Regions from separate parts of the Alloalcanivorax sp. C16-2 genome, predicted to be linked through region 1. Evidence: predicted binding sites of a transcription regulator. Region 1 holds the regulator's gene; each other region holds the start of a gene.
The links. Region 1 encodes LexA, which represses DNA repair genes until DNA is damaged. Its sites were predicted from a motif close to TACTGTNTANNTANACAGTA; they were not measured.
Positions count from the first base shown of each region.

Region 2: the regulator LexA is predicted to act here: its motif matches at 3,879-3,898, upstream of ruvC (crossover junction endodeoxyribonuclease RuvC).
Region 3: the regulator LexA is predicted to act here: its motif matches at 3,325-3,344, upstream of ACLD02_RS09175 (PA0069 family radical SAM protein).
Region 4: the regulator LexA is predicted to act here: its motif matches at 4,161-4,180, upstream of uvrA (excinuclease ABC subunit UvrA).

Region 1 is NZ_JBKFTL010000002.1:112,094-119,937, reverse strand. It holds gene uvrB (excinuclease ABC subunit UvrB) at 1-804, shown strand, start outside; gene ACLD02_RS10780 (quinone oxidoreductase family protein) at 950-1,927, shown strand; gene ACLD02_RS10775 (IMPACT family protein) at 1,924-2,526, shown strand; gene ACLD02_RS10770 (TatD family hydrolase) at 2,523-3,332, opposite strand; gene ACLD02_RS10765 (DUF1499 domain-containing protein) at 3,329-3,721, opposite strand; gene lexA (transcriptional repressor LexA) at 3,822-4,436, opposite strand; gene ACLD02_RS10755 (cyclic nucleotide-binding domain-containing protein) at 4,594-5,247, shown strand; gene ACLD02_RS10750 (universal stress protein) at 5,341-5,790, opposite strand; gene topA (type I DNA topoisomerase) at 6,119-7,844, shown strand, end outside.
Region 2 is NZ_JBKFTL010000002.1:294,729-302,572, forward strand. It holds gene tolA (cell envelope integrity protein TolA) at 1-94, opposite strand, end outside; gene tolR (protein TolR) at 91-528, opposite strand; gene tolQ (protein TolQ) at 545-1,234, opposite strand; gene ybgC (tol-pal system-associated acyl-CoA thioesterase) at 1,235-1,669, opposite strand; gene ruvB (Holliday junction branch migration DNA helicase RuvB) at 1,666-2,691, opposite strand; gene ruvA (Holliday junction branch migration protein RuvA) at 2,698-3,300, opposite strand; gene ruvC (crossover junction endodeoxyribonuclease RuvC) at 3,311-3,829, opposite strand; gene ACLD02_RS11620 (YebC/PmpR family DNA-binding transcriptional regulator) at 4,000-4,734, opposite strand; gene aspS (aspartate--tRNA ligase) at 4,839-6,602, opposite strand; gene ACLD02_RS11630 (HU family DNA-binding protein) at 6,907-7,284, shown strand; gene ACLD02_RS11635 (PA4642 family protein) at 7,454-7,747, shown strand; gene ACLD02_RS11640 (class I SAM-dependent methyltransferase) at 7,761-7,844, shown strand, end outside.
Region 3 is NZ_JBKFTL010000001.1:1,987,862-1,995,705, forward strand. It holds gene ACLD02_RS09160 (7TM diverse intracellular signaling domain-containing protein) at 1-1,088, opposite strand, end outside; gene ACLD02_RS09165 (alkaline phosphatase D family protein) at 1,271-2,692, shown strand; gene ACLD02_RS09170 (DUF2288 domain-containing protein) at 2,891-3,202, shown strand; gene ACLD02_RS09175 (PA0069 family radical SAM protein) at 3,360-4,406, shown strand; gene ACLD02_RS09180 (alpha/beta family hydrolase) at 4,441-5,106, shown strand; gene ACLD02_RS09185 (hotdog fold domain-containing protein) at 5,081-5,554, opposite strand; gene ACLD02_RS09190 (DUF748 domain-containing protein) at 5,735-7,844, shown strand, end outside.
Region 4 is NZ_JBKFTL010000007.1:60,787-68,630, forward strand. It holds gene ACLD02_RS18735 (type II secretion system protein N) at 1-324, opposite strand, end outside; gene gspN (type II secretion system protein N) at 497-1,219, opposite strand; gene ssb (single-stranded DNA-binding protein) at 1,235-1,774, opposite strand; gene ACLD02_RS18750 (MFS transporter) at 1,872-3,245, opposite strand; gene ACLD02_RS18755 (LuxR C-terminal-related transcriptional regulator) at 3,420-4,079, shown strand; gene uvrA (excinuclease ABC subunit UvrA) at 4,200-7,049, shown strand; gene ACLD02_RS18765 (hypothetical protein) at 7,108-7,473, shown strand; gene ACLD02_RS18770 (effector binding domain-containing protein) at 7,475-7,844, opposite strand, start outside.

The sequences.
Region 1 (7,844 bases):
GCCGGCCAGGTGGTGGAACAGGTGGTGCGCCCCACCGGCCTGGTGGACCCGGCCATCGAGGTGCGCCCGGCGGGCAGCCAGGTGGACGACCTGCTCGGCGAGGTGCGCGAATCCGTGGAGAAAGGCGAGCGGGTGCTGGTTACCACGCTGACCAAGCGCATGGCCGAGGACCTCACCGAGTACCTCAACGAGCACGGCGTCAAGGTGCGCTACCTGCACTCCGACATCGACACCGTGGAGCGAGTGGAGATCATTCGCGACCTGCGCCTGGGCAAGTTCGACGTGTTGGTGGGCATTAACCTGCTGCGCGAGGGGCTGGACATGCCGGAGGTGGCCCTGGTGGCGATCCTCGACGCCGACAAGGAAGGTTTCCTGCGCGCAGAGCGCTCGTTGATCCAGACCATTGGCCGGGCGGCGCGCAACATCAACGGTCGCGCCATTCTTTACGCCGACCAGATCACCGGTTCCATGCGCCGCGCCATGGACGAAACCGAGCGCCGCCGCGACAAGCAGATCGCCCATAACAAGGAACGGGGCATTACCCCCCAGGCGCTCAAGAAGCAGGTGCGAGACATCATGGACGACGCCTACACCACCGGCGCCGGCCAGCCGGAGCGCAAGCGCACCCGCAAGGTCGCCGAGGACAAGGAAAAGTACGTGGCGCGTTCTCCGGCGGAGGTGGCCAAGGACATCGAAAAGCTGGAGGCGGAGATGATGGAGCACGCCAAGAACCTGGAGTTCGAGCAGGCCGCCGCCGTGCGCGACAGGATTCACAAGCTGCGCGAGGAAGGCTTCATGCGCTAGCGGGGTGGGTATCGCGGCTGAAGCCGCTCCTACCGCAATCAGACACGCCGTCGCCGTAGGAGCGGCTTTAGCCGCGATGGCCGTCGAACACCCCGCACGCGCCGATGCTACAATTCGCCCCATCAAATCGATTCAAGGAGTTCCCATGCCGATCGCCATGGTCATGCATGAACCCGGCGGCCCCGAGGTTCTGAAACCCGAATCCATCCAGGTAGGCGAGCCCGGCCCCGGCGAGCTGCATCTCAAACAAACCGCCGTGGGCGTCAACTTCCACGACATCTATGTGCGCTCCGGCCTTTACCAGACCCTGCCGCTACCCGGCGTGCCCGGCCTGGAAGGGGCCGGCGAGGTGCTGGCGGTGGGCGAGGGCGTGGATCGCTTCCGGGTCGGTGACCGGGTCGCCTACATTGCCCACGGCTACGGCGCCTACGCGGAAGAACGGTTGATCAAGGCCGACAACGCGGTGCCTCTGCCGGACGGGCTGGACGATACCCTGGTGGCGGGCATGATGGTGCGCGGGCTCACCGCCCGGGTGTTGATGACCGACGTGTTCGCCTTGCGCCCGGAACACACTCTGTTGATCCAGGCCGCCGCCGGTGGCGTCGGCCAGTTGCTGTGCCAGTGGGCCCACCGCCTCGGCGCCACCGTCATCGGCACCGTGGGCAGCGACGCCAAGGCCGAGCAGGCCCGCGCCGGCGGCTGCGACCATGTGATCCTGTACCGCCAGCAGGACGTGGCTGGCACGGTGAAGGAAATCGCCGGCGGCAAGGGAGTCGACGTGGCCTATGATTCGGTGGGCAAGGACACCTTCTATGGCTCCCTGGATTGCCTGGCCCCGCGCGGTCATCTGGTCAACTTCGGCCAGTCCTCCGGGCCGGTGGAGCCGCTGGCCATGCCGCGCCTGGCCGCCGCCTCCCTCACTGTCACCCGCCCCATGCTTGGCCATTACATTGGTGACCTGGCGCGCCGCGATCAGGTCGCCGCCGAGTTCTTCGCCGCCCTCCAGGACGGCACCCTGGCCCCCGCCGCCCCGGCGATCTACGACCTCAAGGACGTGGGCCGCGCCCACCAGGACATGGAAGCGCGCAAAACCCACGGCGCCGTGGTGCTCACGGTATCGTGACCTATCCGGTGCCAGGCGGTCCGGTGGACCGCGAGATCGAGATCAATAAAAGCCGCTTTATCGCCTGGTTGCGCCCGGTGCGCAGCCGGGAGGAAGGGCAGGGCGTGCTCGACGAGGCCCGCGCCCGCTACCCGGACGCTACCCACCACTGCCACGCCTGGCTGATCGGCGCGCCTAACTCTGGCCACGGCGCCATGAACGACGACGGCGAACCCTCCGGCACCGCCGGCAAACCGATCTTCAACGTGATTCAGCACAAGGGCGTGGGCGACGTCATGGTGGTGGTGATCCGCTACTTCGGCGGCGTCAAGCTGGGCGCCGGCGGGCTGGTGCGCGCCTACGCCGGCGCCGCCGAGGCGGTGCTGTCCGCCATGGAGGTGGTGGAACAGGTGCCGGAAAGCGCCTTTACCCTGACCCTGGGCTTCGCCGACGAGCAACCCCTGCGCCACTGGTGTGATCAGAACGGCGCTCGCCTGGAGGCGGTGGACTACGGGCAGGCGGTCACCGCCCGGCTCACGGTGGCGGATGCCACCGAGCCGGCGCTGCGAGCCTTCTGCGCCGCCCAGGGCATTATCGTGGAAGGCCCCTCGGCGGCTTAGTCGCCCTGGTCGCCGAACAATACCCGGCTGTTGGCGAAGGTGAGGGCGGCCAGGGCCTCCGGGGTCTCGCCGCGCAGGGCGGCCAGCCGCCGGCCGATCCAGGGCAGCAGGCAGGGTTCATTGCGGCGTTTCACCGGCGGCGGCTCCGGCAGGTCCCGGGGCAGCAGGTAGGGGGCGTCGGTTTCCACCAGCAGCCGGGAGGCGGGGATGTCGGGGACCAGCCCGGCCAGCTCCCGGCCACGGCGTTCGTCGCACACCCAGCCGGTGATGCCGATGTGGCAGTCCAGGTCCAGGTAGTCGTACAGCGCCCGGCGGTTGTCGGTGAAGCAATGCACCACGGCGGCGGGCAGCCGGTCGCGCCAGGCCTTGAGCATTGGCAGAAAACGGTCATGGGCGTCCCGCTGATGCAGAAACACCGGTAGCCCCCGGGCCGCGGCCTGGGCCAACTGGGCCTCGAAGGCCTTCTCCTGGGCCGGGCGCGGCGAAAAATCGCGGTTGAAGTCCAGGCCCATTTCGCCGGCGGCGGTGACCTCCGGTTCGTCCAGCAGGGCACCCAGCTCCGCCAGGGCATCGTCGTCGAAAAAGCGGGCGTTATGGGGGTGAATGCCGGCGGTGGCGCGCAGCCCCCGATCCGGGTAGTCCCGGCACAGGCTCAGGGCCTGGCGGGATTCCGCCACGCTGGTGCCGGTGAGCAGCAACCGCGTGACACCGGCCTCGCGGGCGCGCTCAAGCACCGCGTCGGTGTCATCGCGGAATTGTTTGTCGCCCAGGTTGACGCCGATGTCGGCCCATCGCGGCGCGGTCATGACGCCTGCTCCTGGGCGGCCCCCGGTGTCAGGCGGCGGTTCAGCCGCTCGCGCAGGTCCTCCACCCGGCGCCGGTTAGCGCCCAGGTCCCAGTAACCCAGCCGTGAGGCGGAGCGCACCTCGATCACCCCGTCCTCGTGTACGTAGAAGGTCACGTCGTCCACGAAACGCATCAGGCGCGAGGTGAAGCGAGCCTGGATTCGCGCCGGCCCCACCGCTTCGAACTGCACGCGGGGCAGCTCGCTCAGGGTGTCCTTGAGCAGCGCCAGGCTGGCATCACGGTGGCCGGCGCCGGGTAGCGGCGCCACCCGGTGGCGGTCATCGTCGGCCAGGCTGGATACGCAATTGGGCGACGATGGACAGGGAGCAAGCAAACGAGTGTCCGTCATGGCGTGGCTCTTATCGGCCGTCCCGGAGGCGGGCGCCGGATCGCTCTGGCAGCCGGAGGCGACCAGGGCGAGGCTCAGCGCGAACGCCGTGGCGAGACGGTTAATGGCGGTTCGGGTCACGAATCAGCCCCACGAAAATACCTTCGATCATCAGCTCGTCGGCGGGCACCCGGATCGGCTCATAGGCATCGTTGGCCGGCAGCAGGGTGGCGCTGGACTTGTTCAGTCTTAGCGTCTTCACCGTGACCTCGTCGTCAATGCGCGCCACCACGATCTCCCCGGAACGGGCGGTCTGGCTCTTGCGCACGGCGATCAGGTCGCCGTCGAAAATGCCGGCCTCGACCATGCTGTCGCCCTGTACCTTGAGCAGGTAGGTGGGGCGCTGGCGGAACAGGCCCTGGGGCACCGGCACGGTGCGCTCCACATTCTCGATGGCCTCGATGGGCGTACCGGCGGCCACCTTGCCGACCACCGGCAGCTCGTCCTCGGCCTCCAGGGCGGCCTCGAGCAGCTGGATGCCCCGCGAGCGGTCGCCGTGCAGGCGAATATAGCCTTTACGCTCCAGGGCACGCAGATGGTCGGAGGCGGCGTTCTTGGACTGGAACCCCATGCGTTCGGCGATTTCGGCGCGGGTCGGCGCCATGCCGGTTTCCTGGCGTGATTCACGGATGCAGTCCAGTACCTGCTGCTGGCGTGCGGTAAGGGTGCTGCTCATAACGTCCTCCTTGGGGCCATGCCCGTCATGACCCATACTGATAATATGAACAGTATTATATGTCCAGTACTTTTAAAAGCCCCTTCACGCGTTCGGGCATCGCTTTTGTCGGTCGCCGCGCCTAGCATTGGGTCTTTCAAGGGGATCGGAAGCAACCATGAAGCATGCATCCTGGCAGGATTCGGATCACCACCGGGTGGAGGCGCTGCTCGCCGGGGTGCCGTTTTTCAACGAGGTGGCCCGCGACGATGCCGACCAGCGCGCGCGGCTGCTGGCGCGCACCGAGATCATCGAGGCGGGCCCTGGCGATACCGTGATCCGCGCCGGGGAGGTGCCGTCTTCCCTGTATTTTCTGCTGCGCGGTCAATTGGTGGTGCTGGGCGACGAGGACTCGCCGACGGTGCTCTACTACGTGTCCCCGGGGGAGGTGTTCGGGACCCTGTCCATGCTGCTGGGCCGGACCCGGGGCGCCACCATCCGGGTGGCGGACGCCGCCCGTGAGGCGGTGCTGGCCAGGCTTGATTTCAAGGATTTCGACGACGATCGCGACACGCCGTACAGTCTGGCCACGCGGTTGGCGTTTTTCCACATGCTGGTGCATCAGATCCGCTGGGCGGTGGAGGTGCGGCGCATGCAGAGCCCGGACCAGGCCCTGGCGGCGGGCCTGCGCAAGGTGCCGGTGTTCAGCGGCCAGCGGGACAGCGAGGCGGAGCTGGTGTCGTTGCGCGAGCAGGCCCGGGCGCTGGCCGATCTGCTCTACCGGTGGAATCACTGCCCGCCGGGCACCACTGGCAACGCCCAGCTCACCTGACGGTGATCGCGATTCGCTCCTACGGTGGGCGGGGCTCCCGTAGGAGCGGCTTCAGCCGCGATCACCCCGGGCCGTGCGGAGCGGGCCGCCGGTCTATTCCTTCTTCTTGCGATCCATCTTCACCGCCAGCACGTCGCAATGGGCGCCGGGCACCAGCCCCCGGGCGGTGGAGCCCAGCAGCAGTGCCAGGCCGCTGCGGGTGTGGCTGCCCACCACGATCAGGTCGGCGCCCAGGGTGTCCGCCTTGTCGACGATGGTCTTCTCGATGGAGCCCAGCTCCACGTGCACCCGTTCCTTGGGCACCTGGTACTGGCGCGCGTACTTGCAGGCGGTTTCCTGGGCCTGTTTCACCAGGCCGCTCTGCAGATCGGTGACGTCCATGGGCACATCGGCGCCGTAGGCCAGGGCCAGCGGCTCGATCACATGGATCAGATGCAGTTCCCCCTCGGTGCCCTCGATGACGCCGGCGGCGCGGGCCAGCACCTCGGCGGATTCATCGCTGCAATCTATGGCCACCAGGACCTTGCGGTAGGGTGCGGTCACGGTATTTCCTCCAGCGGCTCGTTGTAAGGGCCTCAGTATAACCGCCTCGCGGCGCCCCGCCAGCCCACCTCGTCGAAGCGCGCAAAGCCTTGTCGCACGGGGCTTTGGCCACCGCCGGCCCGGGCCGTGGTGGGGTGTCGCCGCCGGCGCCGCGCCGCGTCGGCGCTTGACCGGACAATACCGGCGCTGTCTAAATAGGCGCCCGCCGGGGGTCGCAAACGTCCCCGGCGAACCTCCGACGGCGCCCCGGCGCACGGCGATCCCGGCGCGGCGGGCAGGCATCGGAGGTTTCTTTTGAGTATCCGTAGCATGATCGGGTGAGCAACGAATGGGTAAGTCCCTTGTAATCGTGGAGTCGCCGGCCAAGGCGAAGACCATCAACCGCTATCTGGGCGACGACTTCGTGGTCAAGTCCAGCGTTGGCCACGTGCGCGACCTGCCGGTGAGCGGCGGCGCCAAGAAGACCACGCCCAAGGAGCGTGCCAAGGAGGCCGCCTATACCCGGTCACTGCCCAAGGAAGAACGGGAAGCCTATAAAAAGAAGAAGGCCCAGGCCCAGCTGATCAACCGCATGGGGGTGGACCCGGACCACGACTGGGACGCCCACTATGAAATCCTGCCCGGCAAGGAAAAGGTCATCGACGAGCTCAAGCGTCTGGCCGCCAACGCCGACCGCATCTACCTCGCCACTGACTTGGACCGCGAAGGGGAGGCCATTGCCTGGCACCTGCGGGAAGTGATCGGCGGCGACGACCAGCGCTTCGACCGGGTGGTGTTCAACGAAATCACCAAGAAGGCCATTCAGGCCGCCTTCGAGGAACCCGGCAAGCTGGACATGAGCCGGGTGGAAGCCCAGCAGGCGCGCCGCTTCCTGGACCGGGTGGTGGGTTTCATGATCTCGCCGCTGCTGTGGGAAAAGATCGCCCGGGGCCTGTCCGCCGGCCGGGTGCAGTCCGTGGCCGTGGAGCTGGTGGTGGAGCGCGAGCGGGAAATCCGCGCCTTCGTGCCCGAGGAATTCTGGGAGCTGCACGCGGACACCCACAGCCAGGCGAAAGCCAGCGACGAGATCCGCCTGCAGGTGACCCGCCATAACGGCGAGAACTTCCGCCCCAACAACGGCGACGACGCCGAGAAGCACCGCGCCGCCCTGAAGGCCGCCGGCCAGCTCACCATCACCCAGCGCGAGGAGCGGCCCACCCGTTCCAAACCGCCGGCGCCGTTCATCACCTCCACCCTGCAGCAGGCGGCCAGCACTCGCCTGGGCTTCGGGGTGAAGAAGACCATGATGATGGCCCAGCGCCTCTACGAGGCCGGTCACATCACCTACATGCGGACCGACTCCACCAACCTGAGCGCCGACGCCGTCAACGACTGCCGCGCCTGGATCGACGACAAGCTGGGCGGTAAATACCTGCCCGAGAAGCCGAACCGTTACTCCAGCCGCGATGGCGCCCAGGAGGCCCACGAGGCAATCCGCCCCTCGGACGTGAAACGCGAAGCCAGCGCCCTCAAGGACATGGAGCGCGATGCCCAGCGTCTCTACGAGCTGATCCGTCGCCAGTTCATCGCTTGCCAGATGCCGCCGGCGGAGTACCTGAGCACCACCATCACCGCCGAGGCGGATGGCTACGAGCTGAAGGCTCGCGGTCGCATCATGAAATTCGACGGCTGGACCCGCATCCAGCCCCAGGCCTCGCGCAAGGGCCAGGAAGACACCGAGCTGCCCGATCTCAAGCAGGGCGACGTGCTCGCCGTGGACGACATCGACGCCACCCAGCACTTCACCAAGCCGCCGGCCCGCTACACCGAGGCGAGCCTGGTCAAGGAGCTGGAAAAACGCGGCATTGGCCGCCCGTCCACCTACGCGGCGATCATCTCCACCATCCAGGACCGGGGCTACGTGCGCCAGGAGAACCGGCGTTTCTATGCCGAGAAAATGGGCGACATCGTCACCGACCGGCTGGCGGAGAGCTTCCCGGACCTGATGGACTACAACTTCACCGCCCAGATGGAAGAAACCCTGGACCAGGTCGCCGAGGGCAAGCGCCACTGGC
Region 2 (7,844 bases), 180 kb from region 1:
GCTCCGGGTCCGAGGACCAGGTGAACACCATCAGCCCCAGCACCACCAGGTGCAGCAGGGCCGAGAACCCGACCGCGACGCTCCGATCGCTCATGAACGCCCCGGAGGCTCCGTGACCAGCCCCAGGTTGGTGACGCCGGCCTGCTGCAGCTCGGACATCAGCACCACCACCTTGCCATAGGGCACGTTCTGGTCGCCCTCCACCAGGAACAGCGTCTTGGGTTTCTGCTTACGGATGGTGAGCACGTGCCCCTTGACGGTTTCCAGGCTGGCGGCGTTGCGACCGCCATCCTCGCCCACATTGATGTGGTAGCTGCCGTCGGCGCGCACCGTGATCAGCACCGGCTCGTCCTTATTGGCGATCGGCGCGCTGTCGGTTTGCGGCAAGTCCACGGACACGCCCTGGGTCATCATCGGCGCGGTGGCCATGAAGATCACCAGCAGCACCAGCATCACGTCGATGTAGGGCACCACGTTGATGTCGGCCATCATCTTGCGCGGCTTGCGAACTCGTATACCACTGTTCATGGTCGTCTCCCCGGGCTCAAGCGTCCCGGCCGTGGGCCTGGCGGTGCAGCACGGAGGAAAACTCCTCGGCGAACACTTCACAATCGCCCACCAGGGATTCGGACTGGGCCGCGTAACGGTTGTAGGCCATCACCGCCGGAATCGCGGCGAACAACCCCATGGCGGTGGCCACCAGCGCCTCGGCGATGCCCGGCGCCACCACGCTGAGGGTGGCCTGGCTGACGTTGGCCAGGGCGCGGAAGGAATTCATGATGCCCCAGACGGTACCAAACAGGCCGATGTAGGGACTGGTGGAGCCCACCGTGGCCAGGAATGGCAGGTGCTTGGTCAGGCGCGACTGCTCGCGCTGCAGGGCCACCCGCATGGAGCGCTGAGCGCCTTCCATGATGGCATCGGGCCCGCGGGTGGTCTTGGACAACCGCACGAATTCCTGGAAGCCGGCGCGGAACACCGCTTCGCTGGCGGAGTCCGGATTGGGCTTCTTACGGACCTGGTTATAAAGGCTGGACAGATCCTCACCGGACCAGAACTTCTCCTCGAAGGCGCGATCGGCGCGGCGCGCACGACCCAGAATCCGGTAGCGGTTGACGATCATGTACCAGGAAATCAAAGAGGCCAGCAGCAACACCGCCATCACCGCCTGGACCACCGGCCCGGCATTGGTGACTAGCGACAGGATCGACATGCTGGACGATGCGTCATCCATTTACCCCAACTCCTCGACTTGAGCCTTGAACTTTGCAAACAAGGGCTTCGGCAGCGCCTTGGGCTTGATGCCATCGGCGCTCACGCAGGCCACCTTGATCTGCGCCTCGCACAGCAGTTCCCCATTCCGGGTCACCGATTGGGCGAACAGCAGGGTGGCGCGGCCCAGATGCGTTAAACGGGCGCTCACCCGCAGGTCATCGTCGATCCGGCCGGGCTTGTGATAACGCACCTGACAGGAATGCACGACGAACTGAAAATTCTCTTCCGCCAGGGCGTAATGCTGATACCCCAGCGAGCGCATGAATTCGGTTCTCGCCCGCTCCATGAACTTCAGGTAGTTCACGTAGTAGACGATGCCACCGGCGTCAGTGTCTTCGATGTAGACGCGAACGGGTAGGACAAATTCCGAAGTTGGCGAAGATTTTGCACTCATTTAAACAAATCACCTTCCCGGCTCGGAGCGCGCAGGCCGAAGTGACGCCAGGCATGGTTGGTCACCTGTCGTCCGCGCGGGGTGCGCTGAATGAAGCCCTGCTGAATCAGGTAGGGTTCCACCACCTCTTCCAGGGTGCCGGCGTCCTCGTTAAGGGCGGCGGCCAGGGAGTCGAGCCCCACCGGACCGCCATCGAACTTGTGCATCATCATGTTCAGCAGGCGGCGGTCGGTGCCGTCCAGGCCATGGCTGTCCACTTCCAGCATGTCCAGGGCACTTTCCGCCACCGGACCGGTGATGCGGCCATCGCTTTTTACCTGGGCATAATCACGCACCCGGCGCAGCAGGCGGTTGGCGATGCGTGGCGTGCCCCGGGCGCGACGGGCCACTTCGCGGGCACCGTCGTCGTCCACCGCGATGGCGAGAATCTCGCAGGAGCGGGCGACAATGCCCGCCAGGTCGTCAACGTTGTAGAACTCCAACCGCTGAACGATGCCGAAGCGGTCGCGCAACGGCGCGGTGAGCAGACCGGCGCGGGTGGTGGCGCCGACCAGAGTGAACGGCGGCAGGTCCAGCTTGATGGAGCGGGCGGCGGGGCCCTCGCCGATCATGATGTCGAGCTGGTAGTCCTCCATGGCGGGATAGAGGATCTCCTCCACTACCGGGGACAGCCGGTGGATCTCGTCCACGAACAGCACGTCACCCTCCTCCAGATTGGTGAGGATGGCGGCCAGGTCGCCGGCTTTTTCCAGCACCGGCCCGGAGGTCGACTTGAGTTCCGAGCCCATTTCCCGGGCGATGATGTGCGCCAGGGTGGTCTTGCCCAGCCCCGGCGGACCGAAAATCAGGGTATGGTCGAGCGCCTCGCCACGCCCGCGCGCGGCATCGATGAAGATCTCCAGGCGCTCGCGCACCTTGGGCTGGCCGTGGTAGTCCGCCAGGCTGGCGGGACGGATGGCGCGGTCCTGCTGGTCCTCGCGGCCATCCACGGCATCGGCGCTGATCAGGCGGTCATTGTCCATGGGAAATCACCTTGCCAGAGTTCGCAGGGCCCGGCGAATCAGTTCCTCGCTACCGGCCTCGCCGTCATCGGCGGCGCGCCCCACCGCGGCGGCCGCTTCCTTATTACGGTAGCCCAGAGCCTCCAGGGCGGCGATGGCGTCGGCGCGGGCGTCCGGCGCGCCGTCCAGCACCACCGGCCCGGGCAGGCGCGCCGGCCCGCCCTCCAGCTTATCCAGCCGGTCGGACATTTCGATGACCAGCCGCTCCGCGGTCTTCTTGCCGATGCCAGGCACCTTCACCAGGGAGGTGGTGTCCTGGTCACGGATACAGGCCGCCAGCCGGTCCGCCTCGATGCCGGAAAGGATCGCCAGAGCCATCTTCGGCCCCACGCCGTTGACCTTGATCAGGCTGCGGAACAGTTCGCGCTCGTAGCGGCTGGCGAACCCGAACAGCAGTTGGGCGTCCTCGCGCACCACGAAATGGGTGTGCAACAACAGCTCGCCACCGGCTTCGGGCAGGTCGTAGAACACCGTCATCGGCGCCTCCACCTCGTAGCCCACGCCGCCCACGTCCAGCAGCAGTTGGGGCGGTCGCTTCTCGATGAGTATGCCTTTCAGTTGTCCGATCATGGCTGCCTGATCACCGTATCCGTCCGCGCCGCACCGCCGTGGCGCCGCCCAGCCGCGCCAGGGACACGCGCATGTGCGCGTGGCACAGGGCAATGGCCAGGGCGTCGGCGGCGTCCGATTGCGGGCGCTTTTCCAGTTTCAGCAGATGGCGCACCATTTCCGCCACCTGCGCTTTTTCCGCGCCACCGCGCCCCACCACCGCCTGCTTTACCTGGCGGGCGGAATACTCGAACACCGGCACGCCGCCCTGCACCACCGCGGTAAGGGCGGCGCCACGGGCCTGGCCGAGTTTCAGGGCGGAATCCGGGTTGCGGGCCATGAACACCTTTTCGATGCTCACTTCGTCGGGCCGGTGCAGGGCGATCACCTGGCGCAGCCCGGCGAAAATCTCCCCCAGCCTCGGCGCCATTTCGGCACCGGTGGTGTGAATGGTGCCGAAATCCACCGCCGTGGTGCGATTTCCCACCTGCTCGATGATCCCGTAGCCGGTGTGGCGCGAGCCGGGGTCGATGCCCATCAGAATGGTCATGGTGCGCCTGTGGCCGCTCTATAAAAAAGGCAGGTCTATCTAACCTGCCTGCTGTTCTTATGTCCAGTAGGAGTGACCGAGGTATCGCGACTCGCGACTAAAGTCGCTCCTACAATGGCATTCTCGCCGTAGAAGCGACCGGGCGGCGTACCGCTTTAGTCGCGAAAGGGTTATTCTTCGTCCGGCCAGTTGGCGTTGGTGTAGACGTTCTGGACATCGTCCAGGTCTTCCAACAGGTCGATCATCTTGCTCACCGTCTCGGCGGTGTCGGCGTCCAGGTCGGCGCGGGTGGAGGGGCTCATGGTGACTTCCGCGTCCGCCGGCTCCAGGCCCGCTTCGCGCAGGGCGTCCACCACCTCGCCGAAGCTCTTGTCCGGCGCGGTGATCACCAGATAGCTGCCGTCCTCGTTCTCTTCCACGTCCTCGGCGCCGGCCTCCAGGGCCGCTTCCATCAGCTTCTCTTCGTCCACGCCGGGTTCGAAGAACAACTCGCCACGCTTGGTGAACAGGAAGGCCACCGAACCGCTGGTGCCCAGGTTGCCGCCGAACTTGGAGAAGGCGTGACGCACCTCGGAGACGGTCCGGTTGACGTTGTCGGTCATGGTTTCCACCAATACCGCCACGCCGTTCTTGCCGTAGCCTTCGTAGGTGATCTCCTCCATGTTGGAGGTGTCGTCACCGCCAGCGCCGCGCTTGATGGCCCGGTCGATGGTGTCCCGGGTCATGTTGTTGCCGAGCGCCTTGTCGACCGCGGCGCGCAGGCGCGGGTTGTCGTTGATCTCCGCGCCGCCCATGCGGGCGGCGACGGTGATCTCGCGAATCAGTTTGGTGAAGATCTTGCCCCGCTTGGCGTCCTGAGCCGCCTTACGGTGCTTGATATTGGCCCATTTGCTATGACCGGCCATAAATAACCTCCGCTTGCACGCAACACGCTTGCATGCTCGCACGCTGTTGATCGAGGCCCGCGGTTTTAGCGTGCCGGCGTGATGCGTGCAAGCGTGTCAGCGCCTTAATTATCGTCCTTACGAACCTGGATACCCACTTCCCGAAGCTGCTGATTATCCACCGGCGACGGCGCGTCGGTCATCAGGCAGGCGGCGGTCTGGGTTTTCGGGAAGGCGATCACGTCGCGGATCGATTCGCCGCCGGTCATCAGCATCACCATGCGGTCCAGGCCGAAGGCCAGGCCGCCATGGGGCGGCGCGCCGTATTTGAGGCCATCCAGCAGGAAGCCGAATTTCTCGTCCGCTTCCTGATCGCTGATGCCCAGCGCCTCGAACACCGCCCGCTGCATGTCCGGACGGTGGATACGGATTGAACCGCCGCCCAGCTCGGTGCCGTTGAGCACCATGTCATAGGCACGCGACAGGGCGCCTTCCGGGTTGCTCTTGAGCTCTTGCGGATCGCACTTGGGCATGGTGAACGGATGGTGCAGCGCGTAGTAGCGGCCGTCCTCCTCCTCGAACATGGGGAAGTCCACCACCCACAGCGGCGCCCACTCGCCCTGGGCCAGGCCGCGTTCGTGGCCGACCTTGACGCGCAACGCGCCAATCGCCTCGTTGACCACCTTGGCCTTGTCGGCCCCGAAGAAAATCAGATCGCCGGTGGCCGCGCCGGTGCGCTCCAGGATGCCCTGGATCGCCTCCTCGGTGAGGAACTTGAGGATCGGCGACTGCAGCCCCTCGGCACCGGCGTCCAGGTCGTTGACCTTGATGTAGGCCAGGCCCTTGGCGCCATAGATGCCGACGAACTTGGTGTACTCGTCGATTTCCTTGCGCGACAGGTCACCGCCACCGGGCACCTTCATGGCCACCACCCGGCCTTTCGGGTCCTTGGCCGGGCCGGCGAACACCTTGAACTCCACCCCGTCCATCAGGTCGGCGATGTCGATCAACTCCATGGGCACGCGCAGATCCGGCTTGTCGGAGCCATAGCGACGCATCGCCTCTTCATAGGTCATGCGCGGGAATTCGGGCAGCGTCACGTCGAGCATGTCCTTGAACACGCTTTTCACCATGGCCTCGGTGATCGCCATGATGTCCTCCTCCTCGACGAAGGACGCCTCCAGGTCGATCTGGGTGAATTCCGGCTGGCGGTCGGCACGCAGGTCCTCGTCGCGGAAGCACTTGGCGATCTGGTAGTAGCGGTCGAAACCGGCCACCATCAGAAGCTGCTTGAACAGCTGCGGCGACTGCGGCAGCGCGAAGAAACTGCCGGCGTGGGTGCGGCTCGGCACCAGATAATCGCGGGCGCCTTCCGGGGTGGCCCGGGTCAGGATCGGCGTTTCCACGTCCATGAAACCCTGGCCTTCCAGATGGGCGCGCACCGCGTGGGTGAGCCGCGAACGGAACTGGAAGCGCTTCAGCGCCTCCGGACGACGCAGATCCAGGTAGCGGTACTTGAGGCGCACCTCCTCGCCGGCGGCGGAGTATTCGTCCAGCTCGAACGGCGGCGTCTGGGCTTCATTGAGGATGGTCAGGCTCTTGCCCAGCACCTCGATGTCACCGGTATCCATGCGCGGATTGCGAACCGCCTCGTCGCGCAGACGCACCCGGCCTTCAAGCTGGAGCACGTATTCGCCGCGCACCTTGTCGGCCAGGGCGAAGGCGTCCTCGGTGTCCGGATCGAACACCACCTGCACCAGGCCGGTGCGGTCGCGCACATCCAGGAAGATCACCCCGCCGTGGTCGCGGCGGCGGTGCACCCAGCCACACAACCGTACCGTTTCCCCGTCGTGGGAGGCCCGCAAATCACCGCAATAATGGCTTCGCATTTCCACTGTCCGTCGTTGTATCCGATGAGACCACCGCCGGGCGCCGCCGGGGGTGGCTGAAAAGGCGGCCTAGTATAGCGATTCGGGGTTGGACCTGCTAACCCCGCGCCAGGCTGCCCTCATGAATGCCAATCCGTGCCGAAACACACAAAAAATAGGGTCTGGACGCCTTGTACCCGGGTTTTGCTTGGCATATAACTGGATGCGCACCCAATCAGAGGCTCCCTATCCCGGGGCGCTCCTGACAGGCAAGCGAACATTCATTCATCGCAGGAAGTCACTAACCTAAGGGGTAAGCGATCCTATGGCTGCAAAGAAAAAAGCGGCGAAGAAGGCCGCCACGGCATCCACCACGCGTCGGGTCAAGGCCATCGCCGAGCCGATGACCAAGTCCCAGATCATCACTCAGATCAGCGACAAAACCGGTCTCACCAAGAAGGACGTCAACGGCGTTTTCGATGAGCTGACCGAAATCATGGAAGGCCATCTCAAGAAACGTGGCGGCGCCGGCCAATTCACCCTGCCGGGTCTGTTCAAGGCGGTCACCCAGAAGAAACCGGCCACCAAGGCACGCAAGGGCATCAACCCGTTCACCGGCGAGGAAACCACCTTCGCCGCCAAGCCGGCGCGCACCGTGGTCAAGGTACGCCCGCTCAAGAAACTCAAGGATATGGCGCAGTAATGCGGAGCCGGGCCGGCGTCCGCGCCGGCTCGGAAATCCCCGCCGGCACCCGGGCCGCCCCAGCCGAACCCCCTTCCCCGACACCCGCCCGCCCCTGGCGGTGTCAATCGAACCGTCCCGCACCTATAATCTCCGGCCCCGAATCATCAGGCTGGACCAAGGTATTTCCATGGCTGAACGCAAGGACAAACAAAAAGTCATCGGCGAGCCGATGACCGACGAGCAGATCAAGGTGTTCCTGGACTTCCCGCCGGAAGATGGCGAGAACCCGGATTTCCACGTTCTGCTCAAGGCCTACCGCGCCCTGCGCGTGGAGGACTTCGAACGCTTCGTGGCGTTCTTCCAGGAACAGGGCCGCGATCTTCGCGCCACCGACACCCAGGGCCGTACCCTGCTGGACATCGTGCGCGGCCACGGCAAGAGCGAACCGTTCGTGGCCATCCTCGAACGGGCCGGCGCCTGACACCGGCGGCACCATGGGCTTTTATAGCGAACGGATCTTCCCACCGCTGCTCGACCGCGCCACCCGGGCCCTGTACCGGGACCGCCAGCGCCTGATC
Region 3 (7,844 bases), on a different contig from region 1:
CGGCGCGCCAGGGCCAGCGACAGCAGAATCACCTCCAGGAACACGCCGACTTGCAACAGGTTCTCGGTGAGGTCGGTGCGTGGCAGCACGCCGTACTTGTTTAGCGACATGGCCGCCGCGCCGACAATGAAGCACAGCCAGGCCAGGGTGAAGATACGCGCGTCCGGGTCGCCGGCGGCGCTGCGCAGCAACCCGGCCAGCAGGATGCTGAAGTCCATCGCCAGCACCGCCAGCACGGCCACCGGAATCAGCCACTGGCGGCTCACGAACGGCGCCGCCAGCAGCAGCACCACGCCGGTGGTCACCAGCCCCTTGAGCAGGCGCGCCAGTGGCGGCGCCCGGGCCGGCAGATCAAGGAAATGCAGGGTGAACAGCGACGGCAGGATCACCAGCACCGGCAGCAGGTAGTGCAGCACGTACTGGCTGAGCAGCGCCGAACCGGGCCACAGGTACTTCTGCGCGTAGCCGTGCAGCACCGCCATGAACAGGGTGATGGCCAGGGACCAGAGCACGTACAGCAGATAGGCCCGTTCGCGGATCGAGAAGAACAGCGACAGGTTATAGAGGATCATCACCAGCATGCCGCCGAAGAACACGCCCTGGACCAGGGTGTGGCTGAGCAGCGACTGGTCGTAGGCGGACTTGCTCATCAGCCGCAGGGGCAGTTGAATGCTATGAGGCGACGATACCTTCATCAGCACGGTACGCTCGGCGCCGGGGGGCAGGTCCAGGGGAAACGCCGGCAGCGCTTCCGGTGCCGGGCGCACGTTGAAGGGGCGGTCCATGCCGCTGCGGTAGTCGGCCACCACCCGGTCGCCGTCGAGCACGTGCACGTCCAGCTCGCCGAGCATGGCATACTCCACCACCAGCCATTCCCGCAGCGGCTGGTCGGAGGCGTTGCGCACCGGCAGGCGGAACCAGCACTGGTCGGCGGTGAAGCCCAGGTTGGGCATGCCGGTGGCGCGCCGCCAGGGCCAGGCGTCCGGGTCGCTTTTCAGGGCTTCCAGAGCGGGGGACTGTTCCGGGGGCGAACAAAAATAACCGAGGGCCGCGTAAGGTCGCAGAGTGTCGGTCTGGCCGTCGATCACGGCGCTTTCCTGGCTCCACGCGGGGGCGGGAAGGAGCCCGATCAGGAGTGTCAGTACGGCGAACCGCAGAAGGTAAGAAACCGCGTCCTGCATCAAAATAAAGGGTATCCCGTCGTTGGCCTTTATGGATGCTAGCAGCGCGCATGCGGGGGCTCAATCAGCGATGGCCCGGGGAGGGAACCTTGACCACACCTGTCGCACCATTCGCGGTGGGGCCGATCGTCGGCACCGCCGGTCGCACCCATATCCGCATCCTCGGCGTGATGCCGTCCGCCGCCCTGCCGGCCGGCCGCAAAGCGCCCCATGGCCGCATCCGCTGGCGGGCGGTGGGCGAGCCGCACTGGCGCGGGCCCCGGCACTTCCGCATCAACGGTAATTTCGACAGCAGCGGCGTGGTGGTGCTGCGCGATCTTCGTCCCGGCACCCGCTATGAATACCAGGCCGGCTATGTGGACAAGGCGGACACCGTCGACACCCAGCTCGACTGGCACCGCCTGCCCCTCGGGCACTTTCGCACCGCGCCGGAGGACGACTGGGCGCCGGTGAGTTTCCTGTTCGGTTCCTGCTGCTATCGCTTCGTCGGCCTCGATCACGAGGTGGAGGACGATCGCGCCGACCGTATCTTCGACGTCATGGGCCGGCAGACCGCCGACCGGCATACCGACTTCGTCATGTACGCCGGCGACCAGGTCTACGCCGACGCCACCTGGAAGCTGGGCGCCGCCTCCTCCCAACAGCAATACTTCGACCTCTATCGGCAGAGCTTCGGCCAGCCCAATATCCGCCGGCTGATGGCCAATCACAACCACCATATGATCCTCGACGACCATGAGATCGAGAACAACTGGCCGGCGCGGGCCAACCCGGATTTGTGGACCAGCAAGTACCCGGCGGCCATGAAGGCCTACCAGATCTATCAGGCTTCCCATTCCCCGGCGGTTCCCCTGAACGCCGCGGGCAGCCGCCTGGACCGGGATCCGGAGCGGCTCTGGTATCGCTTCCGTTGGGGCTGTGCCGATTTCTTCCTGATGGATCTGCGCACCGAGCGCGCCCTGAGCCGCTGGCCCTGGCAGCGCGACATTATGTCCCGGGAGCAGGAGGAGGCGGTGCTGGCCTGGCTTAACGACAGCCCGGACCGGGTCAAATGCCTGGTCTCCTCGGTGCCGCTGTTTCCCGAACAGCGCTGGCCGTTTCGTGGCGAGGACAGTTGGGAGGGCTTCCGCGCCCAGCGCCAGCGGCTGCTGGACGGCATCCGCGCCAGTGGCGCGCGGCGGCTACTGGTGCTCAGCGGCGATGTACACGCGTCCCTGTACGCGCGCCTGGACGGCTTCGGCAAGGCGCCGCTGCACGCCTGGATCTGCTCCGGACTGTTCTGGCCCACGGCGTTGATGGCGTTCCGCTGGTACCGGCCGATGATCCGCGATAACCACCGCCTGCGCGGCCTGTGGAAGCCGTCCCTGGGCAAGGTGCGGGTACCGGGGCCGGTGTACAGCCGTGACGCCTTCTCCCGGGTCAGCCTGGACGAGCGGGGCGCGCGGCTGGAGCTGTTCGACCGGGATGGCGACCTGGTCCCCGATGTCGGCGCGAACATACAGTGGGAATAGCGAATTTCCTACACGAATCAGAGCAAATGTCTGATCGATAACCGGCGTCGCCGCTCTTATAGTGGTTTTGCAAGGACGCGAAAGAACAAGGAAGTTCATTCGGCCCGGTACAGCCCCGCCCGCCCTCCCCAGGCGGGCGTTTCTTTTTGCGGCCCTGGTCCCCATAATGGCGCCCCCGCCAACCCCGGAGGACCCGCCATGGCCGACACCCGCGACACGGACATCCTCAAAGCCAAGCTCAACCAGGAAACCGCCCGCGCCCATTGGGCGGAATTGCAGCCGTTTTTTGCCCGGGGCCAGACCGTGGCCGTGGCCGGCGACCTGGACCTGATCGAGGTGGCGGTGGCGTTCGCCGAGGACCGGGCCGGGCAGCTCCAGCAGTGGCGTGCCCAGGGGCGCGTGGACGGCGTCCAGGACGAACAGGCGCGGGCCTGGTTCGAGGCCGGCCAGGAACTGTGGACCGTGGTGGTGATGCCCTGGGTGCTGGTGCAGCCGGTGCGCCCGCACTGAGCACCGCCCCGACCAATCGCGACTGAAGTCGCTCCTACAGGGGAGCCCCCGTAGGAGCGACTTCAGTCGCGATCCCCACCGCTCCGGGGGGTAACACGTTGCAGTCCCGTCCGCCCTGGATATACTGTCCATAAGAACAGTATTCCGGAGCTTTCCCATGGCCACCAGCACGTCCAATCGTGGCACCCTGAACCGGCGCCCCGGCCGCTTCGCGGTGACTCACAGCGAGCATGACGAACCGGCGGCGGCGCGGCCCACCCGCTATCATCGGGAGATCGCCCGCTCGATTCTCACCCGCAACCAGAGCCCGGACCTGCATTTCGACACCAGCCTCAACCCCTACCGGGGCTGCGAGCACGGTTGCATCTACTGTTTCGCGCGTCCCAATCACGCCTATGTGGATCTATCCCCGGGGCAGGACTTCGAGAGCGAGATTTTCTGCAAGGACAACGCCGCCGAGGTGCTGCGCGATACCCTGCGCAAGCCCGGCTACCAGTGCCGTCCCCTGGTCATCGGCACCGCCACCGATCCCTACCAGCCGGTGGAGCGGGAGCGCCGCATCACCCGGGAGATCCTGCAGGTGCTCAGCGAATGCCGGCACCCGTTCAGCCTGATCACCAAGAGCGCCCTGGTGCTGCGCGACCTGGATCTGATCGGCCCCATGGCCCGGGAGGGGCGCGCCTCGGTGGCGGTGTCGGTGACCACCCTGGACAACCGCCTCAAGGGTCAGCTAGAGCCCCGCGCCAGCGGCGGCCGGGAGCGGCTGCGGGCGGTCCGTGAGCTGGCCCGTGCCGGGGTACCGGTGACGGTGCTGGTGGCGCCGCTGATTCCCTTCATCAACGACCATGAAATGGAGGACATCGTCGAGCAGGTGGCCGCCGCCGGCGCGCGCAGCGCCGGCTATGTGATCCTGCGTTTGCCCCACGAACTGGGCGGGCTCTGGGAGGAGTGGCTGGAAACCCACTATCCGGACCGGGCCGGCAAGGTGATGGCCACGGTGCGGGAGCTGCACGGCGGCGCCGTCTACGACAGCGCCTGGCATCATCGCCACCGGGGCCAGGGGCCCTGGGCGCAATTGCTTTCGCGGCGTTTCCGCACCGCCTGCCAGCGCGCCGGTCTGGCGCCCCGGGAAGCCTTCACCCTGGACACCGGTGCTTTCCGGCCACCGGGGCTGGCCGGGCAACTGCATTTGTGGGACGGTTAGCGGCCCCGATTCACCACCCCCGGAGAGCCCCGATATGACCGATGTTTCCACGCCGCTGTGGAATCGACCCGAGGGCCCGATCCGGGCCACCCTGGTTCTGGCCCACGGCGCCGGCGCGCCCATGGACAGCCCGTTCATGGCGCGCATGGCGACGTTGTTGGCGGAGCGGGGCGTGGCGGTGGCGCGCTTTGAATTCGACTACATGGCACGGCGCCGGGAGGAAGGCGTGAAGGCGCCGCCGGACCGGGCGCCGAAACTGCTGGCTCGCTTCCGGGCGGTGCTGGAGGCGGTGGCGGCGGACACCAGCGGCTCGCTCTGGGTGGGAGGCAAGTCCATGGGCGGGCGCATGGCCACGCAATTGCTGGCGGCGCCGAGGGCGCCCGGGGACACGGTGGCGCCCGCCGGGGCGGTGGTGTTTGGCTATCCGTTCCATCCGCCGGGCAAGCCCGAGCGCACCCGGCTGGATCACTTCCCGGACCTGGCCGGGCCGGTGCTGATCTGCCAGGGGGAGCGGGACCCGTTCGGCAAGCGCGAGGAGGTGGCGGGCTATGCACCGGCGGCGGCGGTGACCCTGCACTGGGTGTTCGACGGCGACCACGACCTCAAGCCGCGCAAACGCAGCGGCGGCGACCATGACGCCAACCTGGCCGCCGCCGCCGACCGCGCCGCTGCCTTTATGAGCGGGCCGGCTTCTCGGTGACCCAGAGGTGGATGGTGCCTTCCACCACCGGGGTGCCATCGGCGCGCCGGGCGGTCACCGCCACCGGCACGTCCGGGCCGTTCTCCCAGGCGCCGGCTTCCACCTCCGCCACGGCGCTGATGTCGCTGTCCGCCTTGGCGGTGTAGCGCACGTCCATGCCCTTGGGAATCCAGCGCAGGTGCTTGGGAATGGAGGCCTCCGCCATGGCGCCCATGGCCGCTTCCAGGGCGTTGCAGATGGCGATCACGTGCACGGTGCCGATGTGGTTCTGCACCGCCTTGCGTTTCTTGAAGGTGACCCGGCAGTAGTCGGGGCGCAGTTCCTCCACCAGGGGGCGCACGGTGCCAAAGTAGGGCGCCTGTCGGGCGAACAACCGCGAGAACAGGACCTTGCCCTTGGGCAGGCGGGCGGTGCGTTGATAGAGCTTGAGCAGGTAATTGTCGCTCATGGAAACCTCCCGATCGGAAAGCGCCCATTGTCGTCGCCGTTGGAACACGGGCAATGGCCGGCGAGGCACCCCGGGGCGGGCGCCGGGGACCATGTCGGGCCGTCTGGCGACGACCAGGCCGGGGCATGGCGGTGAGTTGGGTGTTAGGATACGGCGTTCTTCGAATAAGGAAGGTGATCCATGCAGACACCGGCTCGGTGGTGGCGCTCGCGGGGCTGGGGCGCCCGCGTCCTGGCGATCCTGGCGGCGCTGTACGTGCTCTACGCCCTGGTGGTGTTTTTCCTGTTGCCCGGCTGGGTCCGGGACCAGGCCCGCGAACGCCTGACCGGGCTGCTGGACCGGGACGTGACCCTGGAGCGGGTGGCGCTCAACCCCTTTACTTTGTCGCTTACCGCCGAGGGTTTCTCGGTGGCGGACCCGGACACCGGAACCCTGGCCCGTTTCGACCGGCTCTACGTTAACGGCGAGCTGTGGGCCTCCCTGTTCCACTGGCGTCCCTGGGTCGGTGACCTGGACCTGGATGGTCTGCGCGTGCGCCTGCGTCGCGAGGCGGACGGCACCCTTAATCTGGATGACATCATCGCCCGCCTGAGCCAGGACGATCCGCAAGCCGACGACGAGCAAACGCCGGAGCAAGATCAGGAAACCGGCCCGCCGGCCTTCACCGTGAGCCACCTGAGCTTGAGCAACGGCGGCGTGGACCTGATCGACGCCGCCGGAGAAGAGCCGGTGACCCTGGCCCTGCCCATGGCCTTCACCATCGACGATCTGACCACCCGTGGGGTCGGCGAGGACGACAACCGCTATCAGTTGCGCGTGGAAGGCCCGGACGGCGGCACTCTGGACTGGGATGGCCGCTTCCATTTCGCGCCGTTCAGCGTCGATGGCCGGCTGCGCATGGACAAGGTTGATCTGGTCGCCTTTGGCCAACTGCTGGCCCCCCATTTCCGCTTCGCGGTACCCGCCGGGGTGCTCGGTCTGGGCGCGGATTACCGGTTCAGCGCCGAACCCGGCCAGGGCCTGACCGTGGACAACGGCGAACTGACCCTCGACGGCCTGCGCATCCGCCCCCGGGACGGCGACGAGGACAGCCTGGTGGTACCGGAACTGGCGGTCACCGGCGTCGCCCTGGACACCGCCGGGCGCACCCTCACCGTGCCCGAGGTGACGGTGCGCGAGCCCGCCGCCCGGGCGGTGCTCACCGACCAGGGCCTGGATCTGGCCACCCTGTTTCTGCCCGAGGACCCCAAGCAGGCGGAGCGCGCCAAGGAGGAGGTGCGCGAGCGCGCCGAGGATACCGCCGAGGAGTTACGCCAGGGCGAGGGGGACTGGCGCATCCGCCTGGACCGCTTCGCCGTGGAAGGCGCCGCCGCTGTGTTCCGCGACACCACCCTGGCCACGCCCCGGGAACTGACGCTCACCGACGGCGCCCTCACCGTGAGCGATTTCCGCCTCGACCAGGAAGGGGTGCGCTGGCAGTGGCAGGGCGATACCAAGGTGCTGGAGAGCGGCACCCTGAGCCATTCCGGAGAAGGCCGGCTGGCGCCCCTGGATCTGAAAGCGCGGCTCAAGGTCGAGGGGCTGCCCCTGGCCACCCTGTCCCCCTGGGTGCGGGCGGCGATGCCGATCACCGTGGATAAGGGCCGCGCCGGCGGCGATCTGAACCTGGCGGTGAGCGGCGACACGCCCACGGTGCGGCTCACCGGCCGGGCCAGCGTGGCGGACGGCGCCCTGTCCGAGAACGGCCGGCGGTTCCTGTCGGTGGCCAACCTGAGCGCCGACGGGCTGGACCTGAACACCGGCACCGAGCAAGTGGCTATCGATGGCCTGGCCGCGCGCGGCCTGAACTTCCTGCATGTGCTTGACGGCCAGGGCCGGAGCCTGGGCGCGCGCCTGGCCGGCGATGATGGTGGCGCCGAGGAGGGCGCCGCCTGGCGGGTACGGCTGGGCCGGGTTTCGGTGAAGGATTCACGGCTGGCGCACCAGGACCTGACTCTGTCGCCGGAATATCAGGTCACCGTGGAGCAGTGGCAGGGGCACATGGATGGCTTCGACAGCGCCGGCGGCCGCGCTGGGCTGGAGACCCGGGGCGAGGTCAATGGTACCGCCACCCTGACCCTGAAAGGCACCGTGGACGCCAACCCGGTGACCCTGGATCTGGATGGCAGCCTGAAGGGCTACGGCATGCAGACGCTGACTCCGTTCACCGCCCGCTACCTGGGCTTTGGCGTTGATCGTGGGCGCCTGGACGTGCAGTCCCGGGTGAGCCTCAAGGGCGAGCGCCTGGACA
Region 4 (7,844 bases), on a different contig from region 1:
GCCACGCTCAGCGATGATCGCCGAGGAACGGCCCCGATCACGGGTCTGGAACAAACCCAGCAACTCCAGGCTGAGGCGGGTTTCCGGCGCGTCCACGGGGCGTTCCTCGGAGGGCTCGGCCTGATACACGCCGAACAGCCGCCAGCCTTCCACCTGGGCGGCGGACAGCGCCGCTCCACCCTGGGCGCCGGCCTGCACCGATACCTGGCGCAACCGGGTCTCGGGCAACGCATCGCGGGGGCCGTACCAAAGCAACCAGACGGTCTGGGCAATCAAATAGGCGAGAATCACAACCAACAACAGAGCCAGTACGGCGCGCGCCATCCGCTCCCAGCGTTGTCGGTTTCCCCTCCGGGCCCACTGAATCATAAAACCTTCAATCCCATTATCGTTTTATACCGGCCCACCGGTCCGAAGGCTTGCCGCCTTATCGGAACCCGGACGTCCCTGGCCATTCTAGGCACGCTTTTGTGACCTGCTTATTATCCGCCGGCACTTAGCCGGAGCGCCCCAGGGTCAAGGGGCGACTCATGCGAAACACCACGTCGGAGGGATCGCCCCCCTGACTTACCCCAAGCAACTGAGGCCAGGCCCGACGGACCTGCACGTTCAGTTTTTCGTTCTCAAGCCGGGCGTGCACCAGTTGTTGTTGTCGCGGCCCGGTGACCTCCAGCTCCGGGGCCCCGTTGACCATCGCCAGACGCCCGTCCAGGGGCGGCACGCTGGCCGCGCCATCGCGACCCCAGGTCACGGTGCCGCCGCTGTAGGTCAAGGTCCCTTTGGCATCGACCACGGCATGGTCGGCGAGTTCCAATGCCATGAGGGTCAAATCCACGGTACCGTCGGCATTACCCTGGGGCACCCCGGCGCTGAACGGAGCCACCGGCACGGTGGCGCGCCACTGCTCCAGGCGCCAATCACCCCAGTCCGCCCCAAGCCAGCCGTTGGCGTCAAGGTCACCGCTTACCATGGACAGTTGCACGCCGGGCGTCAAACCGTGCCAGTCCAGGGCCCAGCTCAATTCGCCCCGGTGCTGCCGCCAACGCGCATCGACACGGGCATCCCACCAGGGCCCGCGGGCGTTAGCCAGCGTCAGCGGCGCTCCGCCGGGACGCAGCGCCGGCACCCGCTCCACCACCACGGCGGCCGGCATCAGCACCACCATGAACACCAGCAAACAAACCACGAACACCGCCCCCAGGGCAAACCAGCGCCGCATTGGAACCCCTGTCGATCAGAACGGAATGTCGTCGTCGAAATCGTCGGCGGGGCCGCTGAAACCACCGCCCTGATTGGCCGGCGCCTGTTGCTGGCCGCCACCACCACCCTGGCCGCCACCTTGATTGCGGCTCTGGTCGTAGTAGTCGTTGTTCTGGTTGCCCTGGTTGCCATAACCGCCCTGGCCACCGCCGCCTCCGCCCTGGAAATCACCGCCACCACGGCCATCGAGCATCTGCATTTCGCTGGCGACGATCTCCGTGGTGTAGCGATCCTGGCCGTCCTGCCCTTGCCATTTACGGGTGCGAATCGACCCTTCCACATACACCTTGGAGCCCTTCTTCAGGTACTCGCCGGCGATTTCGCCGAGCTTGTTGAAGAACACCACCCGGTGCCATTCGGTGCGCTCCTGCTGCTGGCCGCTCTGGCGGTCCTTCCAGCTTTCCGTGGTGGCGAGCCGGACATTGGTCACGGCGCCGCCGCTGGGCATGAACCGGGTTTCCGGATCGGCGCCCAGGTTGCCGATCAGAATGACTTTGTTGACGCCTCTCGCCATGGCTGTTCACTCCCTCAATCTCTTAAGACGACCCACCGGCGCGGGCCGGTGCAAGACCGACCATTGTGCCGCTTTGCGCTCGCCGGCGTAACCCCCGTCAGGAGTGCTTGCGCACCTCGCCGGCCAGGGCCGCCAGCGCCTCTTCATCAAGCTGTTTATTGTCCACCTTGAGCAGGGCCAGGCTCTGCTCAGCCACCACCACCGCCTCGAGCACCCCGGGCACCCCGCGCAAACGGGCCGCCACCTCGCCCCAGTCCTGGCGGTTCTCCAGGTGGATCACACGGTTATCAAGCTTGGGCAACTCGCGCATGCCCCACAGGCAAGCCAGCCAGACCACCGCCAGCAGGGCACAGCCCAGGAACACCGCTTCCGCGCCCACCCACTGGTACAGGGCGCCACCCACCTGGCCACCGATGAACACGCCCAGGAACTGGCTGGTGGAATACACCCCCATGGCGGTGCCCCGGGTACCGGCCGGCGCCGCCCGGCCAACCAGGGAAGGCAACAGCGCCTCCAGCAGGTTGAAGGCCATGAAGTAAACGAACAGCGCCAACACGAAGTGCCAGAGCGTGCCGCCGGCCAGGACCAGCAACACCTCGGCCACGATCAGCAGGCTCACCGCCAGGCGCTTGACTGGCATCGCGCCACGTCGTTCGGCGGTAATAATCAGCGGCACCATGGCCAGAAAGCTGGTCACCAGTACCGCCAGATAAAGCAGGCTGTGCTGCTGCAGGTCCAACCCCAGGCGCTGCTTGAGGATCTGCGGCAACACCACGAAGGAGGCGGTCATGGTCAGGTGCAGCACCATGATGCCCAGGTCCAGACGGCGCAGGTTGGGATCGCCCAGTACGCGGCCAAAACGCTGGGCCGCCGGCAACGGCTCGGCGGCGCGCACCTGGGGCGAAGGCACGCCGAACGCCACGCCCATGGCCAGGATGCCGAGCACCACGGTCAGCCAGAACAGGCCGCTGAGGCCCAGCCAGTGGGCCAGCAACGGCCCCAGGATAAGCGCCAGAATAAAGGCGCCCCCCACCGACATGCCGATCAGGGCCATGGCCCGGGTGCGGCGCTGCTCGCTGACCACGTCGCCGATCAGGGCCATGATCACGCTGGCGATGGCGCCGGCCCCCTGTAACGCCCGGCCCAGAATCACGCCATGGATGGTATCGCTAAGCGCCGCCACCGCGCCGCCGGCCACGAACAACAGCAGGCCCGCCAGCAGCAGCGGGCGCCGGCCGAAGCGATCGGAAAGCATGCCAAAAGGGATCTGCAGCATGGCCTGCATCAGGCCATAGGCGCCGATCGCGGTGCCGATCAACAGGGGGGTGGCGCCGTCCAGTCGCTCCCCGTACACGGCGAACACGGGCAGAATCATGAACAGGCCGAACATGCGCAATGCGAAGATCGCGGCCAGGGAGCCGGTGGTGGAAAGTTCGGTGCGCCGCAAGGCGGCCCGGGAAGCGTCCGTCATGGTCAAGCATCAAGGATACGGAAATGGGACTGGAGTGTATCAGATTAGCGGACGACGGGGATGATGCCGCCCCTGGGAATGATGGTAAATTGAAGCCCCGCTAAAGCGGTGATAAATTGATGACTTGATTCAGTTTTTCTTCTTAGCTCCCCCCCGGGTTTTCCGGGATGCATCATGGACGAATTGATGGATACTTCAACGATACAAAAGGTGTACGTGGTCGGTGGCCAGCATCTTCAGAACGCCCTGCTCACCGAGTTTCTCGACAAGGCGTCGATCCCCGCCACGGCCATCAAGTCCGTGGATCAGGTTAACGAGGACGACCTCGCCGGGGTGGAACAGAACCTGTTCCTGGTGGATTTTCATTCGGTGGACGTCAATCAGGTGATCGCCCGCCTGATGGATGCGGACAAACGGCTGCCCAACGATATTCTGATCGGTGTTTTCAACGTCGATCATGAGGACGATCTGTCGCGTCTGGCCGGACTCCCCATGGTCAACGGCGGCTTCCAGCACGATTGCCCGCAGGACCTGCTGACCAAGGGCATCAAGGCCATGTTCAAGGGCGAACTGTGGTTCCCGCGCAAGGTGTTGCAGCAGTACCTGGTCAAAAGCCGGGCCTTCAACAAGACTTTCGCCCGCAACGAGGTCAACCTTACCGACCGCGAAATCGAGGTGCTCAAGGTGATGGCCACCGGCGCCAAGAACTCCGAAATCGCCAAGGTGCTCAGCCTCAGCCCGCACACCATCAAGACCCACATCTACAACATCTTCAAGAAAATCAACGCTTCCAACCGCCTGCAGGCGGTGAACTGGGCCCAGGAAAACCTCTGATCATTCCGACGCCGGGCCGACCCGGCCGGTGTCGGCGTGTGCCCGCCTTCTTTCCCCGTTCACGGTATTTCCCCTATACTGCACTGTTCATTTTGACAGTAGCCGAGGGCTCGCCATCTCATGGATACCATTCTGGTTCGGGGCGCGCGCACCCATAACCTGAAGAACGTGGATCTCGACATTCCCCGCGATAAGCTGGTGGTAATCACCGGCCTGTCCGGGTCCGGCAAATCGTCCCTGGCGTTCGACACGCTGTATGCCGAGGGGCAGCGCCGTTACGTGGAGTCGCTGTCCACCTACGCCCGGCAGTTCCTCTCGATGATGGAAAAGCCGGACGTGGACCACATCGAGGGGCTGAGCCCGGCCATTTCCATCGAGCAGAAGTCCACCAGCCACAACCCGCGTTCCACGGTGGGCACCATCACCGAGATCTACGATTATCTGCGGCTGCTGTTCGCCCGGGTGGGCGAACCACGCTGCCCGGAGCACGATACCCCCCTGGCGGCGCAGACCATCAGCCAGATGGTCGACCAGGTGCTGACCATGGAGGAAGGCAGCCGGCTGATGCTGCTGGCGCCGGTGATCCGCGAGAAAAAAGGCGAGCACCTGAACCTGTTCGACGAATTGCGCGCCCAGGGCTTCATTCGCGCCCGGGTGGATGGCCGCATTTACGATCTGGACGAGGCCCCCACCCTGGACAAGAACAAGAAGCACACCATCGAGGTGGTGGTGGACCGCTTCAAGGTGCGCGGCGATCTGCAGAACCGGCTGGCGGAGTCCTTCGAGACCGCCCTCAACCTGGCCGACGACATCGCCATCATCGCCTCCATGGACGGCGAGCCGCTGGACGACGACAACCCGGAGATCACCTTCTCCGCCAAGTTCGCCTGCCCACACTGCGGCTACTCGATCCCGGAGCTGGAACCCCGTCTGTTCTCGTTCAACAATCCGGCCGGTGCCTGCCCCAGCTGCGACGGCCTCGGCGTCAAGCAGTTCTTCGACGAGGACAAGGTGATCACCAGCGACGAGCTGTCCCTTGCCGAAGGCGCGATCCGCGGCTGGGACCGCCGCAACGTCTATTACTTCCAGATGCTCAACGCCCTGGCCCAGAGCCTGGGCTTCGACATGGATCAGCCCTTCAACAAGCTGCCCAAAACGGTGCGCCACAAGATTCTGTACGGCACCGGCAAGGAAAGCGTGGAGTTCCGCTACCTCAACGATCGCGGCGATATCATCAAGCGCAACCATCCGTTCGAGGGCATCATCCCGAACATGGAGCGCCGCTACCGGGAGACCGAATCCGACGCGGTGCGCGAGGAGCTGGCCGGCTATCTGTCCACCTCAACCTGCCCCAGCTGCCACGGTTCGCGGTTGCGTGAGGCCGCCCGCCATGTGTTCATCGGCGACACCAACCTGCCGGACCTGGTGCGCCTGGCGGTGGGCCGGGCGTTCGACTACTTCGACAGTCTCAAACTGAGCGGCAGCCGTGGCGAGATCGCCGAGAAGATTCTCAAGGAAATCCGCGACCGGCTGCAGTTCCTGGTCAACGTGGGCCTGGACTATCTGACCCTGGAGCGCAGCGCCGAGACCCTGTCCGGTGGCGAAGCCCAGCGCATCCGCCTGGCCAGCCAGATCGGCGCCGGCCTGGTGGGGGTGATGTACGTGCTCGACGAGCCATCCATCGGCCTGCATCAGCGTGATAACGAGCGTTTGCTGAATACCCTGACCCGGCTGCGTGACCTGGGCAACACGGTGCTGGTGGTGGAACACGACGAGGACGCCATCCGCACCGCCGATCACGTCATTGATATCGGCCCCGGCGCCGGAGTGCACGGCGGCCGGGTGGTGGCCCAGGGCACCGCGAAGCAGGTCGCCGCCAACAAACAGTCGCTCACCGGCGATTACCTTTCCGGGCGCAAGCGCATCGAAGTACCCGCCGAGCGCCGCCGTAACGAGGATGACCTCTGGCTGACCCTGTTCGGCGCCACCGGCAACAACCTCAAGGGCCACCCGCTGAATCTGCCGCTGGGGCTGTTCACCTGCATTACCGGGGTGTCCGGGTCGGGGAAATCGACGCTGATCAACCGTACTCTCTACCCGCTCGCGGCCACCAAACTGAACAAGGCCAGCACCCTGAAAGCCGCGCCCCACGAAAGCCTGGAGGGGCTGGAGCACCTGGATAAGGTGGTGGACATCGACCAGAGCCCGATCGGCCGCACGCCGCGTTCCAACCCGGCCACCTACACCGGCATTTTCACGCCGGTGCGGGAGCTGTTCGCCGGCACCCAGGAAGCCCGTGCCCGGGGCTACAAGCCCGGCCGCTTCAGCTTCAATGTCAAGGGCGGGCGCTGCGAGGCCTGTCAGGGTGACGGCGTGATCAAGGTGGAAATGCACTTCCTGCCCGATATCTACGTGCCCTGCGAGGTCTGCGAAGGGCGACGCTACAATCGGGAGACCCTGGAGGTCACCTATAAGGGCAAGAACATCTACGAAGTGCTGGAAATGACCATCGAGGAAGCCCGCGAATTCTTTGACGCGGTGCCGGCACTGCAGCGACGCCTGCAGACCCTGCTCGACGTGGGCCTGAGCTACGTGAAGCTGGGCCAGGCGGCCACGACGCTGTCCGGCGGCGAGGCGCAGCGGGTCAAGCTGGCCCGGGAGCTGTCTCGCCGCGATACCGGTCGCACGCTCTATATTCTTGATGAGCCGACCACCGGCCTGCATTTCCAGGACATCCAGTTGCTGCTGGATGTGCTCAACCGGCTCCGTGACCACGGCAACACCATCGTGGTGATCGAGCACAATCTGGACGTGATCAAGACCGCCGACTGGGTCGTGGACCTGGGCCCGGAAGGCGGCGACGGCGGCGGGCAGATTATTGCCGAGGGCACACCCGAGCAGGTCGCCAAAACCAAGGGCAGCCACACCGGCCACTTCCTGAAACCCATGCTCGCCAACAAGGGGAAATAAAGCCGCTCTGGCACGGAAACTGCTTGGCTTCTCAAGCCGATGTCACGGAGCGAAGAGCATGAGCGGGGGAGGAATCAACGCCCATTGGTTGATGCATTACCGGGTGGTGACGCTGGTGAACCAATGCCGGCGGCTGATCCGCGACGAATTCGGGGCCCGTCTGTCGCTGACTGACCCGGATTTGCGCGAGGAACTGGAGGCCTACGCCGAGCGCAGCGCCTCGGCGGAACTGAAACGCCTGATGGCGCGCATCGACGAAGAAGCGGGGGAGCCGGAAGCGGCGCCGGAGCCGGTCGCGAGACCGGCCCGGCGCATGTATCGTGGCCAGCCGCTACCGGACCCGGAAGCACCAGCCTCCGGGAAATCGGAGACCGCCCCCGCCAGCGACAAACCGGTGATCTACCGGGGCCGGCGGGTGCGCTGAGTCAACGGATACCCACATAGAGGGTCACCCGATCGGTGCCCTCATAAACCTCATAATCGGTGAGAAAGGCCCGTTGCGGGGCATCTTCCGCCTCGAAGTAGTGCCATACCTGGCTCCAGGCCTCCATGGCGGTTTCCGGCATCCGGCCTTGCGCCCGGAAAACCAGATACTCGCCGGCCTCCAGCGTCAGGGTGGCGAAATCGTCCGGAACCTTCGTCTCATCCGTTACCTCGACACCGGCCAATACGCTGTAGTCGCCCTCGGCGCCGTTTTCATACTCGGTGTAGACGCCGTACACCGGCGATCCGGCGGCCTTGTCCGGGATCGTCTCGGCCAGGCGTTCATCGTTGAATTTTTCCCACAGGCGGTCC